DNA from 2 places in the Thauera sp. GDN1 genome. Region 1 is predicted to be linked to the other one. Evidence: predicted binding sites of a transcription regulator. Region 1 holds the regulator's gene; the other holds the start of a gene.
What was found. Region 1 encodes LexA, which represses DNA repair genes until DNA is damaged. Its sites were predicted from a motif close to ACTGTATNTANATACAGT; they were not measured.
Positions count from the first base shown of each region.

Region 2: CKCBHOJB_RS08030 (error-prone DNA polymerase) is a predicted target of LexA. The motif match lies at 5,860-5,877, and genes of this name have one in related genera.

Region 1 is NZ_CP097870.1:2,166,647-2,173,797, forward strand. It holds gene CKCBHOJB_RS09950 (DNA polymerase Y family protein) at 1-1,084, opposite strand, end outside; gene imuA (translesion DNA synthesis-associated protein ImuA) at 1,100-1,855, opposite strand; gene lexA (transcriptional repressor LexA) at 1,896-2,504, opposite strand; gene CKCBHOJB_RS09965 (zinc-dependent alcohol dehydrogenase family protein) at 2,593-3,624, opposite strand; gene CKCBHOJB_RS09970 (peroxiredoxin) at 3,865-4,347, shown strand; gene CKCBHOJB_RS09975 (peptidylprolyl isomerase) at 4,337-4,825, shown strand; gene CKCBHOJB_RS09980 (dipeptide ABC transporter ATP-binding protein) at 4,882-6,972, shown strand; gene CKCBHOJB_RS09985 (transglycosylase SLT domain-containing protein) at 6,997-7,151, opposite strand, start outside.
Region 2 is NZ_CP097870.1:1,745,688-1,752,838, forward strand. It holds gene CKCBHOJB_RS08010 (iron-containing alcohol dehydrogenase) at 1-213, opposite strand, end outside; gene CKCBHOJB_RS08015 (MFS transporter) at 407-1,585, shown strand; gene CKCBHOJB_RS08020 (ACP phosphodiesterase) at 1,582-2,166, shown strand; gene CKCBHOJB_RS08025 (DUF423 domain-containing protein) at 2,210-2,620, shown strand; gene CKCBHOJB_RS08030 (error-prone DNA polymerase) at 2,569-5,853, opposite strand; gene CKCBHOJB_RS08035 (ABC transporter substrate-binding protein) at 6,053-7,024, shown strand; gene CKCBHOJB_RS08040 (ABC transporter permease) at 7,124-7,151, shown strand, end outside.

The sequences.
Region 1 (7,151 bases):
ACTGCGCGGCCTGCACCCGCAGGGCGCCGACCTCGGCGGCCAGCCGTATCGCCGCGAGGCGCTCGCGCGCGATCAGCATGAACCGGGCCTCGTCCTGGCTGGGTTCGCCGAACACTAGCGTCAGCGCGGTGTGGGGCGGGGAGGCGTGTTCAAGCACCAGGGTGCACAGATCCACCGCGGCATGACGGGCCTGCAGCCAGGCCGCCAGGCTGGCGAACAGGCGGCGGGCGGCGAAGAGCAGGGCGTCGGCATGAGCGGTGGGTACGGGGAGCACGAGGCCGTGATCGAAACGGGGCGGCGCCACGAACCAGGGCCGGGGATCGGCGATGTCGCCGCAGGCGCGGGCCAGCGTGCGGCCGGCGGCCTGGGCCTGGCGGCGGGCGAGGCCGGCGGCCGGCAGGCGGCGGACCTCGCCCAGCGTGCGCAGCCCGAGGCCGGCGAGCAGTTCCAGCGTGGGCGCATCGCAACTGCCGTCGTCGCCCAGCAGTTCCAGCGGCAGGTGGTCGATCATCGTCTGCCAGTCACGTTGTGGAAGGGCGCCGGGGGCAGCGGAAGGCGCGGTCGGCTGCCAGCGGGCGGGCGGCGTGTCGCCGGACTCTTCATGCGCCTCGCTTCCGGCATCCATGCCCAGCCCGGCGCGGGCGAACCAGCGTGCCGCCAGCGGGGTGGGCGCGCAGGCGGTGCGGGCTGCGAAGCCCAGTTCATCCAGACCGTCCCGCACCGCCCGTTCGATCCGCTCGGCGCCGCCGAACAGGCGCAGGCAGGAGGAAATCTCCAGCAGCACCGCATCGGGGGGAGACAGGCTGATGCGCGGGCTGAAGCGCCCCGCCCAGATGGCGATTTCGGCGAGGGCTTCGGCCTCACGATCCGGGTCGCGCGTCCTCAGTTGCAACTCGGGCAGCAGGGCGAGCGCGCTGGCGCCGCGTTGCCCGCAATGGACGCCGGCCGCCTCGGCATCGGGGGTTGCCGCGAGGACCGTCGCCCGTGGCGGCGGGGCGATGATCGCAAGTGGCGCAGGGGCCTGCGCGCCGCGGGTGAAGACCTGCAGCGCCAGGACCGGGAGATGGATGGCGAGCCAGAGCATGGCGGCAATGTGGCGTCAGCGTGTCCGGTCGCCGACAACGCCAAGCATGCCGACGACGCCCTGCGGATTCCCGGCTTCGGACAGCGTCTGTTCCCCTGCGCGCACGTCGAGCAGCAGGGGGCGTGCTGCCGGCGGGCCGCGCCGCTTCAGGATGCGCACCTCGAGCTGTGCGCTGCGCGCGCTGAGCATCAGGCGCAATGGCGCGGGCGAGGGCTGGCCCGCGACCGCGTCGGGGCGGAACAGGAAGAGCGGCGTGGCGCTCTCCTCGGCCGCAAGCTGCAGGCGGCGCAGGCCGGTGTTGTCGATCCGCGGCATCCAGGCCAGGACGGCCGAACAGCTGCCCGAGACGGCAGCCTGGCGCGCGGCCCACAGCAGGGCGTGCGGATGCTCGGGACGCACGATGAGCAGGCGGGCCAGCGGCACGCCGGCGCGGGCCAGCGCCGGGGCATAGGGCAGCAGCGGCGGTGCCAGCCAGACGATCCATTGCTCGGGGGGAGTGCGCCCGAGCAATGGCAGCAGCAGCGACAGTTCGCCCACCCCGGGGCGTTCGAGCAGCAGTTCGATCAGGGCGCCGGCCGGCCAGCCGCCACCGGGCAGTTCCGCGTCGAGTGCGCTGAAGCCGGTCGGCAGCACTGCGCCCGGACGCTGCGCGAAACGGTCGGCCTGCCATATGCGGCCGGCGGGCAGGCCGGCCAGGAAAGAGTGCCGAGGGTCGATGTCGGGCGTGTCATGCCGGACATCGTCGGCGATGCGGAGCGCGGAGGTGGCCATGAGGAAGCGGCATGAGCCGGTGGCCCGGGCGACGGTGCGCTCAGTGGTCCTTGCGGATCAGGCCGACCATCACGCCCTCGATCACCACCGGGGCGCGCCGGGTGTCGACGACGATGGGTTCGTAATCGGGGTTGGCCGGCAGCAGCTCGACCACCGTGCCCTTGCGCTGCAGGGTCTTCACGGTGACGTCGTCGTCGATGCGGGCGACCACGATCTGGCCGTTGCGCGCCTCGGTGCTGCGATGCACCGCGATCAGGTCGCCGTCGAGGATGCCGGCGTCGCGCATGCTCATGCCGCGCACCCGCAGCAGGTAGTCTGCCCTGGGCGAGAACAGCGCGGGGTCGAGCTGGTAGCGTGCCTCGACGTGTTCGGCGGCGAGGATCGGGCTGCCCGCGGCGACGCGGCCGACCAGCGGCAGGCCGAGCGCCTCGGCCAGGCGGATGCCGCGCGCGCGGCCTTCCTCGAGCAGGATCGCGCCCTTGGCGGCGAGCGCGCGCAGATGGGTTTCGGCGGCGTTCGGCGAGCGGAAGCCGAACGCGGTGCACACCTCGGCGCGCGTCGGCGGGCGGCCTTCGGATTCGACGGTGGCGCGGATGAAGTCGAGGATTTCCTGCTGGCGTGCGGTAAGGGATTCGCTACGGGCGCTCATGACGGCCTCCATGGGATGGCTGTAATTTTAAACAGTTATTCGTCGAGAGCAAGCACCCGTGCCCGGCAGGAGCGGTTTGGTGACCTCCTCAGGGCAGCAGCACCGCGGCGCCCTGCAGTGCGCCGCGGCGCAGGCGTTCGAGGGCGTCGTTGGCCGCCTCGAGGGCGAAGCGGGTGACTTCGGTACGCACCGGCACCTTCGGCGCGAGGGCGAGGAATTCCTCGCCGTCCCGGCGGGTCAGGTTGGCGACCGAGACGATGCGGCGCTCGCCCCACAGGATGCTGTACGGAAAGCTCGGGATGTCGCTCATGTGGATCCCCGCGCATACCACCGTGCCGCCCTTTGCGGTGGCGCGCAGCGCGGCGGGGACGAGCTCGCCGGCGGGCGCGAAGATCAGCGCCGCTTCAAGCGCTTGGGGCGGGCATTCGTCGCCCGCGCCCACCCAGCACGCGCCGAGCTGGCGGGCGAAGGCCTGGCTCTCGGCATCCCCCTTGCGGGTGAAGGCATGGACCTCGCGTCCCTGCCATGCGGCGACCTGGGCGATGATGTGGGCGGCGGCGCCGAAACCGTAGAGTCCGATCCTGCGCGCATCGCCCGCCATCGCCAGCGCGCGGTAACCGATCAGCCCGGCGCACAGCAGCGGCGCGGCTTCGGCGGCGTCCAGCGCCTCGGCCATTGGGAAGCAGTAGCGCGCATCGGCCACCGTGTATTGCGCATAGCCGCCGTGGATCTGGTAGCCGGTGAAGCGCGCGCTGTCGCACAGGTTCTCGCGATGGCTGGCGCAGAAACCGCAGTGGCCGCAGGTCCAGCCCAGCCAGGGGACGCCCATGCGCTGACCGTGTCTGACGCCGTTCACGCCCGGGCCGACGTCGACCACCCGACCGACGATCTCGTGTCCGGGAATCATCGGCAGCACCGGATCGGGCAACTCGCCGTCGACGAGGTGGAGATCGGTGCGGCACACGCCGCAGGCTTCGACCCGCAGCAGGACCTGGCCTGCGGCCGGACGGGGGACGGGCAGCTCGCGCAGTTGCAGGGGGGTGCCGGGGCGCTCGAGCACCATGGCGCGCATGGTGGCGGGGTGTGCGTGCTGCTGCGGGGGGTGAAGGGGCCTGGTCATGGGTGTCGCTCACTATGGTCCGACGACGAAGCATTGCGCCAATGATGCACTGCGTCTTGAGCCATCGCCCGATCTGGGCTATTGGTTCATGACGGTGTCGGCTGGCGGCACCCGATCGTCCGACACAAGCCAGGGAGAAAGGCTCGCATGCTCGATCCGTCCGAAGTCCAGACCCGTGCCCGCAGCGGTAGTGTTCGCCGGGGGTCTCGGCTAGAATCCGCCCCACATCAGGGAGACCACATGCTGCAGAGCGGAGACATCGCCCCCGCCTTTTCATTGCCCGACGCCGACATGGAAATGTTCGACCTCGCGTCGGTCGCCGGCAAGCAGAATGTCGTCCTCTACTTTTATCCTCGCGACAATACCCCGGGCTGCACGCTCCAGGCCGCCGACTTCAGCGACCATGAGGACGAGTTCGCCCGTTACGACTGCATCGTGATCGGCGTGAGCCCCGACGATTGTCTGACGCACGCCGAGTTCCGCGACCAGGAAGGACTGTCGATCCGCCTGCTCTCCGATTCGGACACCGACGTGTGCCGGCTGTACAAGGTGTGGCAGGAGCGGGAAGTCGACGGGATGAAGAAGATGGGCGTGCGTCGATCGACCTTCGTCATCGACAAACAGGGCAGGATCCGCCACGCCCTCTACGATGTGACACCGCGTGGCCATGCGGCCGCCATTTTTGAACTGGTCAAGGAACTGGAACCCCAGCATGCAAAATGAAATCGCCAAGAACAGCGTCGTGACGCTCAACTACACCGTGCGCGACCCGGAAGGCGCGGTGATCGACGACGGCGCCCACCCGCTCGTGTATCTGCACGGCGGCTACGACGGCATCTTCCCGGTGCTGGAGGAAGCACTGCACGGCAAGAAGGTCGGCGACAAGTTGCAGGTCAAGCTCCAGCCCGAGGACGCCTTCGGTGACTACGACGAGGAGCTGATCCTGGTCGAGGACGCCAAGCTGTTCCCGGACAACATCGAGATCGGCATGAGCTTCGAGCGCGTCTCCGACGATGGCGAGGAAGACCTCGTCTACCGCATCACCGACATCGCCGACGGCAAGGTCGTGGTCGATGGCAACCACCCGCTCGCCGGCGTGGCGCTGGTGTTCGACGTCACCATCGCCGAAGTGCGCGCCGCCAGCGCCGAGGAAATCTCCCACGGCCACGTCCATGGCCCGGGTGGCCACCACCATCACTGATCGAAGCCAGGGGCCGCGCTAGCGGCCCTTTTTCCGTTGTCTTGCCGAACCCGCGAATGAATCTTCCTGTCCTGGAAACGGGCGCCGTCCACCACGATATGGCGCTGCTGCAGGTCACGGGCCTGCGCGTGGCGATCGCCCGCACCGGGGGCGAGATCCGCCCGGTCGACGGGGTCGATTTCAGCATCGGGGCGGGAGAAACCTTCGCCCTGCTCGGCGAGTCGGGTTGCGGCAAGTCGATGACCGCGCTCGCGCTCACCCGCCTGCTGCCGGACGCCGGTCGCATCGCGGGCGGCAGCGTCACGCTCGCCGGGGAGGATCTGCTCGCCCTGCCCGAAGCCGCGATGCGCCGGGTGCGCGGCGGGCGGATCGGGATGATCTTCCAGGAACCCTCGACCAGCCTGAACCCGGTCATGACGGTCGGTGCGCAGATCGTCGAGGCCCTGGCGCAGCGCGGCGTGGACGGCGAAGCCGCGCGTGGCGAGGCCGTCCGCCTGCTCGAGGCGGTCGGCATTCCCGATCCCGCGCGGCGGCTACAGGACTATCCCTTCCAGTTTTCCGGCGGCATGAAGCAGCGCGTGATGATCGCGATGGCGCTGGCCGGCCGTCCGCAGCTGCTGATCGCCGACGAGCCGACCACCGCGCTCGACGTCACCATCCAGGCCCAGGTCCTCGACCTGTTGACCGGCATCCAGCGCAGGGAAGGGATGGGGATGCTGCTGATCACCCACGACCTCGGCGTGGTGGCGCGCATGGCGCACCGGGTGGGCGTGATGTATGCGGGCGAGGTCGTCGAGACGGGCGGGCGGGACGCCTTCTTCGCGGCACCGCTGCATCCGTATTCGCGCAAGTTGTTCGCCGCCTTGCCCGAGTCGGCCAAGCGCGGGGCGGCGCTCGACGCCCCCGAGGGCAGCGTGCCGACGCTGGACCGCCATTTCCCCGGCTGCCGCTTCGCCGAACGCTGCCCGGCCGCCTTCGACCGTTGCGACGAGGAGGCACCGGCCTGGCATCGCGTCGGCGCGCAGGCGGTGCGCTGCCACCTGTACGAAGGCGTCAGCGTGCCGCGTCCGCTCACGCCGCCGGTCACCGGGGCCGCGGCGCTGCATCGTCAGCGCGGCGCGCAGCCGGTGCTGGAGGTGCGCGAGCTCGCGGTGCATTTTCCGGTGCGCAAGGGCCTGCTCAAGCGCACCGTCGGCCATGTGAAGGCGGTCGACGGCGTCAGCCTGCGCCTGGCACCCGGGCGCACGCTCGCGCTGGTCGGGGAATCGGGTTGCGGCAAGACCACCGTCGGCAAGGCCATCCTGCGCCTGATCGAGCCCACCGCCGGCGAGGTGTACCTCGATGGCGAGCCCATCGGCGGGCTGGCCGAGCACGCGCTCGGGCCGCTGCGGCGCGCGGTGCAGATGGTGTTCCAGGATCCCTTCGCCTCGCTCAATCCGCGCATGCGCGTCGGCGAGATCATCGAGGAGGGGCTGAATGCGCTCGGCATCGGCGCCGACGTGCGCGAACGCCGCGCCCGCGTCGTCGAGCTGCTCGAGCGCGTCGGCCTGTCCGCGGAGATGCGCTGGCGCTATCCGCACGAGTTCTCCGGCGGCCAGCGCCAGCGCATCGCGGTCGCGCGCGCACTGGCGGTGTCGCCGCGGGTGATCGTGTGCGACGAACCGACGAGTGCGCTCGACGTGTCGGTGCAGGCCCAGCTGCTCAACCTGATGCGCACGCTGCAGCGCGAGCAGGGCCTGGCCTACCTCTTCATCACCCACAACCTGGCGGTGGTCGAATACCTGGCCGACGAGGTGGCGGTGATGTATCTGGGCCGCATCGTCGAGGAAGGGCCGGTGGAGCGCGTGCTCGGCGTCCGTGCCCACCCCTACACCCGGGCGCTGCTGGCTGCGGTGCCGAAGGTGGGCGCGGACGGGGCGGAAGACGGGCGACACCATGCGGCGGAGCGCGCCGGGCCCGGGGCCGCGATCGAGCTGCCTTCGCCGCTCGATCCACCGGCGGGTTGCCACTTCCATCCGCGCTGCCCGCAGGCGACCGACGTCTGCCGTGCCAGTTACCCGCCCGTCATCGAGCTCGGCCAGGGACACCGGGTCCGCTGCCACTGGCCGCAGGTGGACGGCCGCCCGCGCGGAAGCGGCCAGGGCTGAGGGCGAGCCCCGCCGCGCCGCGGTTCAGCGCGCGCGGCCGTTCTTGCGTTTGGTGCCGCGCTTGTCGGCCGCGCGGGTCTTGGCCTTCGGCGACTTGAGTCGCGGCTCGCTGCGGCTCGTTCCCGGCGGATTGAGCTTGAGGCCGGGCTGGCGCACGACGGCAGCGGCCAGCGGCAGCA
Region 2 (7,151 bases), 420 kb from region 1:
GTAGGTCGGGTTGGGCTCGATGCCGCCGAAGCGCTGCACGTGGTGGCGGCCGAGCGCGGCCTCGACCTCGGCCAGCGTGCCGTTGCGCTCGGCGCTGCCGCCGCCGTAGAGGATCAGCACGCGGGCCTCGGCGGGAACCAGGTCGGCGAGGCGGGCGATGCTGCCCTGGCCGAAGACGATGCGGGTGGGGTTGTAGAGTTCGAAGTCGTGCATGGATTCTCCCTTGAGCACGCGCTAGCGCGCGGTGATTCGGTGGACGGGCCGCGGCACCCTGCCGGCGGCCGTCGATTTCACTCAGGATAGAACAGACGGGGCGCCGATCGTTCCACAAGCCTCCCGACCCGGCCGGGACGCAGCCCGGATTAAGGGGTACATTTCGCTCTCGCGCAAAGAAAAGCATTTCCTTATGAAGAAGAATCTGTGGCTGCTGGCCATCGCCCAGGGCCTGTTCCTGACCAACAACGTGGTCTTCATCGCCATCAACGGCCTGGTCGGCCTCAGCCTGGCGCCGGCGGCCTGGATGGCGACCCTGCCGGTGATGGGCTACGTGGTCGGCGGGGCCTTGTCGACCGGGCTGGTGGCGCGCAGCCAGCAGCGCTGGGGGCGCAGGACCTCGTTCCAGCTCGGGCTGCTGGTAGCCCTGCTGACCGCGCTGCTGTGCGCTTTCGCGCTGTCGATCGGGAGCTTCTGGCTGCTGGTGGCGGGGACGGTGATCGCCGGCTACTACAGCGCCAACGGCCAGCTCTACCGCTTCGCCGCCGCCGAGCTGGCGCCGCCGTCCTTCCGCGAGAAGGCGGTGTCGCTGGTGCTGGCGGGCGGCCTGATCGGCGCCGTGATCGGCCCCAACCTGGCCAACTACACACGCGAGGCCACGGGCGCGCCCTTCATGGGCTCCTACCTGGCGCTGGCGGTGGTGGCGCTGGTGTCGATGGCGGTGATGGCGGGCATCTCCTTCCCACCGGAGCCGAACAGGCAGGCCGGCGCCGGCGGCGGCCGGCCGCTCGGCGAGATCGTGCGCCAGCCGGTGTTCATCGTGTCCACGCTGGGCGCGGCGATGGGCTACGGGGTCATGAACCTGCTGATGGCGGCTACCCCGCTGGCGATGGACGTGTGCGGCATGCCGTTCTCGGACGCCGCGCTGGTGCTCGAGTGGCACGTGATCGGCATGTTCGCGCCGGGCTTCTTCACCGGCCACCTCATCAAGCGCTTCGGCGTGCTGCAGATCATGGGTTTGGGCGTGGGGCTGAACTTCGCCTGCGTCGCGGTCGCGCTGTCGGGGCAGGACCTGCACCAGTTCCTGATCGGGCTCTTCCTGCTCGGTGTGGGCTGGAACTTCCTGTTCACCGGCAGCACCACGCTGGCGATGCAGGCCTACCGTCCGGAGGAAAAGGACAAAGCGCAGGCGGCGATCAACTTCGCGGTGTTCGCGGTGATGGCGCTGACCTCGTTCGCGTCCGGCGCGCTGGTGACGACCCAGGGGTGGACGCTGCTCAACGTCGGCTCGCTGCTGCCGCTGGGCCTGACGGGCGGCGCGCTGCTGTGGCTGGCCGTGCTGCGCCGGCGCGAGGCGGGGCAGGGCGCGTGAACTTCCTCGCCCATGCGCTGCTGGCCGGCGAGTCGCCGGCGCTGATCGTCGGCGGGGTGGTCGGCGACTGGATCAAGGGGCCGCTGCCCGCAGGGCTCCCGCAAGACCTCGCGCGCGGGGTGGCGCTGCATCGCGCGATCGATGTCTTCGCCGAGACCCATCCGGCCTTCTGCGCCAGCCGGGCGCGGGTGTCGGCGCCGCGCCGGCGTTATGCCGGGGTGCTGGTCGACATCTTCTACGACCACCTGCTGGCGCGTGACTGGGCGGATTTTCGCGACGATGCGCTGGCGCACTACTGTGCGGGCGTGTATCGCCAGCTCGGCATGCGGCTGGTGGAGCTGCCCGCGGGCGCGCACCACGCCCTCGCGCTGATGGCGCGCGAGGACTGGCTGCAGTCCTATGCCGAACTGGAGGGCATCGCCGACGTGCTGGCGCGCATGTCGCGCCGTGCGCGCCAGCCGAATCCGCTCGCCGGCGGCGAGGCGGAGTTCGTCGCCGCGGCCGAGGGTTTCGAACACGACTTCCGCGCCTGGCTGCCGGATGCGCAGCGCTTCGTCGCCGACTGGCTGACGGCGCGCTGAGCGGGATCGGCGAGGCGGAATGCATCAACCCGGGATCGAAAGCATGAATGGAGTACTGGTGGTCATCGGCGCCCTGTCCGCCGCGCTGGCGGTGGGGCTGGGTGCGTTCGGCGCGCACGGCTTGCGTGTGGTGCTGTCGGCGGAAATGCTGGCGGTGTTCGAGACCGGCGTGCGCTACCAGATGTACCACGCGCTGGCGCTGGTGGCGCTCGGACTGGCGCCGGCGCTGGCGTCGTGCCGGCTGGCGAAGCTCGCCGGCGGGCTCTTCGTCGCCGGAACCGTCTGCTTCTCCGGCAGCCTCTACCTGCTCACCCTCGCCGGCACCCGGGGCATCGGCCTGGTCACGCCGCTGGGCGGGCTGATGCTGCTGGCCGGCTGGCTGGTGCTGGCGCTCGCCGCGCTTCAGTGGAAGTCGCGGCTACGTGCGTCGAGCGCGCCGAGCAGCGCGGAGTGATCGACCACCCGGCTCGCCACCAGATGCACGACGCGCCCCTGGCGGCTGATCTGGCCGAACACCCCCATCAGCCGTGCGCCGAGCAGGATGCGGCGCTGCTGCTCGAAGAGCTCGGGGCGGACGATGACGTTGGTGAGCCCGGTCTCGTCCTCCAGGGTGACGAACAGCGTGCCCTTGGCGGTGCCCGGGCGCTGGCGGCAGGTGACCAGGCCGGCGCCGCGGGCGAGCATGCGGTCCGGCGCCACGGCGATGTCGGCGGCGGTCAGGAAACGCAGGCGCACGAGCTCGTCGCGCACGAATGACAAGGGGTGGCGGCCGAGGGTGAAGCCGAGGCGGGCGTAGTCGGCGAGCAGGTCCTCGGCCTCGGCCGGGGCGGCGAGGGGGACGGCGACGTCGCCGCCGGGCGCGCCGGCGAGCAGGCCGGGCAGGGGTGCCGCGCCGCTCGCCTGCCACAGGGCCTGGCGGCGGTGCCCGGCGAGGCCGGCGAGCGCGCCGCCGGCGGCGAGGATGCGCAGTTCGCCGGCATCCAGCCGGGCGCGGGCGGCGAGGTCCTGGGTGTCGGCGAAGGTGCGGCTGTCGCGGGCGGCGACGATGCGCGCGGCGGCGTCGCGGGCGAGGCCGCGGATCATGCGCAGGCCGAGGCGGACCGCGGGCTGCGGGCGCACAGGTGACGCGTCCGTGTCCGGCTCCCCGGCGGTGGCTTCCAGCGTGCACTCCCAGGTGCTGACCGTGACGTCGGCCGGCCGCACCTCCACCCCGTGCCGGCGCGCGTCCTGGATCAGCTGCGAGGGCGAGTAGAAGCCCATCGGCTGGCTGTCGAGCAGCGCGGCGAGGAAGGCGGCGGGCTCGAAGCACTTGAGCCAGGCCGAGGCATACACCAGCAGCGCGAAGCTGGCGGCGTGCGATTCGGGGAAGCCGTAGCTGCCGAAGCCCTCGATCTGCTGGCACAGGCGCTGGGCGAAGTCGGCGTCGTAGCCCTTGTGCGCCAGCCCGGCGAGCAGCTTCTCGCGGTAGCGTTCGAGCTCGCCCTTGCGCCGCCAGGCGCCCATCGCCCGCCGCAGCTGGTCGGCCTCGCCGCCTGTGAAGCCGGCCGCGACCACCGCGAGCTGCATCACCTGTTCCTGGAAGATCGGCACCCCGAGCGTGCGCGCGAGCACGCCGCGGATCTCGTCGCGCAGGCCGTCCATCGGGTCCTCGCCGCGCGCCACGCGATCGCGCGCGTGCAGGTAGGGATGGACCATGCCGCCCTGGATCGGGCCGGGGCGCACGATGGCAACCTCCACCACCAGGTCGTAGAAACGGCACGGCCTGAGGCGCGGCAGCATGGTCATCTGCGCGCGCGATTCGACCTGGAACACGCCGACCGAATCGGCGCGCGACAGCATGTCATACACCTCGGCGCGTTCGCGCTCGATGCTGGCCAGCGTCAGCGGCCGGCCGCGCCAGGCCGACGCCAGTGCCAGCCCGCGGCGCAGCGCCGACAGCATGCCGAGCGCGAGCACGTCGACCTTCATCAGGCCGACGGCGTCGAGGTCGTCCTTGTCCCACTGGATCACGGTGCGCTCGGGCATCGCGGCGTTCTCGACCGGCACCAGCTCGTCGAGCCGGCCGCGGGCGATGACGAAACCGCCGACATGCTGCGACAGGTGGCGCGGAAAGCCGATCAGTTCCTCGGTCAGCGCCACCAGCCGTCGGCTGACCGGGCTGGCGGGATCGAGCCCGGCCTCCATCAGCCGTTCGGGCAGGATGCTACGGCCGTCGAACCAGTGGTGCTCGCGCGTCAGGCGTTCGATCTGCGTCTCGTCCAGGCCGAGCGCGCGGCCGACGTCGCGCAGCGCGCTGCGGGCGCGGTAGCTGATCACGGTGGCGGCGAGCGCGGCACGCTCGCGGCCGTACTTGCGGTAGATGTACTGGATCACCTCCTCGCGCCGCTCGTGCTCGAAGTCGACGTCGATGTCGGGCGGCTCGTTGCGCTCGCGCGAGATGAAGCGCTCGACCAGCATGATGCCCAGCGTCGGATCGACCTCGGTGATGCCCAGTGCCCAGCACACCACCGAATTCGCCGCCGAGCCGCGGCCCTGGCACAGGATGCCCTCGCCGCGGGCGAAGCGGACGATGTCATGCACGGTGAGGAAATAGGACTCGTAGCCGAGCTCGGCGATCAGCGCCAGTTCGTGCTCGATCTGCGCGCGCACCGAGGGTGGCGCGGGGTCGTCGGCGGGCGGGTCCATGGCTGCGGTCGTGGGGGGTGTGGCGACGCGGAGGCCCGCGGGGGCGTCCTGTCCGCGGTAGCGCCACCGCAGTCCCCCCTCCACCAGCCGGCGCAGCCAGCTTGCCGGGGTTTCGCCGGCGGGGACGAGTTCGGCCGGGTACTCGTAGCGCAGTTCGTCCAGGGAGAAGCTGCAGCGCCCGGCGACCGCCAGGGTTTCGGCGAGCAGCGCGGGCGGGTAGCGGCGGGCGAGGGTGTCGCGGTCGTGCAGGCGCTGCTCGGCATTGGCGGCGAGCGCCAGCCCGGCCTCGGCCACGCTGCAGTGCAGGCGCAGCGCGCTCATCACGTCGGCGAGGGGGCGGCGGGCGGGGTCGTGCATCAGTGCGCCGCTGGCCGCCACCGCCGGGATGCCGGCGGCGCGCGCGACGCGGCGCAGCCAGGTGATGCGCGCGCGGTCGCGGCCGTCCACCCGCACCGTCACCGCCATCCACGCGCGACTCGGGAAGCGCTGTGCCAGCCATTCGGCCTCGGCCTGCAGGTCCGCCGCCGCCGTCTCGAGGCCGACACGGGGCGGAAAGCCGGCGGGTGGAATGAGCAAGGCCAGGCAGCCGTCCAGGCGGTCGCCCGCCTCGCCGGGGCTGGCAGGCGGTAGCGGCAGCTTGCAGGCGTGGTCGATCATCGCCCGGGTGAGGCGGTATGCCCCCTTGGCGGCGGCGCGTCGGGCACGGGTGATCAGCCGCGACAGCTGTGCGTAGCCGGCGCGGTCGGTGGCGAGCAGCACGATGCGGGGGCCGTCCGCGAGCTGCAACTCGCTGCCGATGATCAGCCGTGGGCGCTGCTCCGCGGGCAGGGCCTGCAGCGCGCGATGGGCGCGCACCACGCCGGCGAGCGAGCACTCGTCGGTGAGCGCGATCGCGGTGTAGCCGAATGCGGCCGCCTGCGCGACCAGCTCCTCGGGGTGCGAGGCGCCGCGCTGGAAGCTGAAATTGCTCAGGCAGTGAAGTTCGGCGTACTCTTCGATCATTCGTAGACTGTAAAAAAATACAGTCTTCAGGGCAAGGGCGGGCGTGTCCCGCCCGGCCGGCGGCGAAGTTTCGGGTCCACCGCAATCGCGCACGGCTGGCGCGCTGTTAAAATCGCGCCCTCGTATCTTCTTCAAGGGCGTGGTCGCCGACCGCGCGTGTTCTCACTGCCTGGCCTGGATGGCCGCAAAGGAGCCCTTCATGTCCTTCACCACGTCCCGCAAGGTGCTGTTCGGCGCGCTGGCGCTGGCGTTCGCGATGGCTGCGCCGGTCCATGCGCAGCAGAAATCGGTGGCGATCACCGCGATCGTCGAGCACCCGGCGCTCGATTCCGTCCGCGATGGCGTCAAGGAGGCGCTCGCCGCCGCCGGCTTCGAAGACGGCAAGAACCTCAAGTGGCAGTACCAGAGCGCCCAGGGCAACACCGGGACCGCGGCGCAGATCGCGCGCAAGTTCGTCGGCGACAAGTCGGACGTGATCGTCGCCATCGCCACCCCCTCGGCGCAGGCCGTGGCGGCGGCGACCAAGGACATTCCGCTGGTGTATTCGGCGGTGACCGATCCGGTGGCGGCCAAGCTGGTGCCGTCGATGGCGGCCTCGGGCAGCAACGTCACCGGCGTCTCCGACGCCCTCGAACTCGACAAGCAGATCGAGCTGATCAAGCGCGTGAGCCCCAACGCCAAGCGCGTGGGCATGGTGTTCAACCCGGGCGAGGCCAACTCGGTGGTGGTGCTGGAGCAGATGCGCAAGCTGCTGCCCGGGCACGGCATGAGCCTGGTGGATGCGGCGGCACCGCGTTCGGTCGACGTCGGTTCGGCCGCGCGCAGCCTGATCGGCAAGGTCGACGTGTTCTACACCAGCACCGACAACAACGTGGTGTCGGCCTACGAGGCCCTGGTCAAGGTCGGCATGGACGCCAAGATCCCGCTGGTCGCGGCCGATACCGACAGCGTCGCGCGCGGCGCGGTCGCGGCCTACGGCATGGACTACAAGGCGCTGGGCGTGCAGACCGGCGAGATGGTGGTGCGCATCCTCAAGGGCGAGAAGCCGGGCGCCATCGCCTCCGAGACCAGCAACAAGCTCGAGCTGCACGTGAACCCGGGCGCGGCCCAGAAACAGGGCGTCACCCTGTCCGACGAGCTCGTCAAGGACGCCTCCAAGGTCGTCCAGTAAGGACGGTCCGGCCGGACCCGCACGCGGTCGGCCGGTGCCGGCCGCGGCGGGCGCTCTCCCCAGGGCGCCCGCGTCGTCTTCTCTCCAACGGTATTCCTCATGTCCCTCTACACCCTGCTCGGGGCGC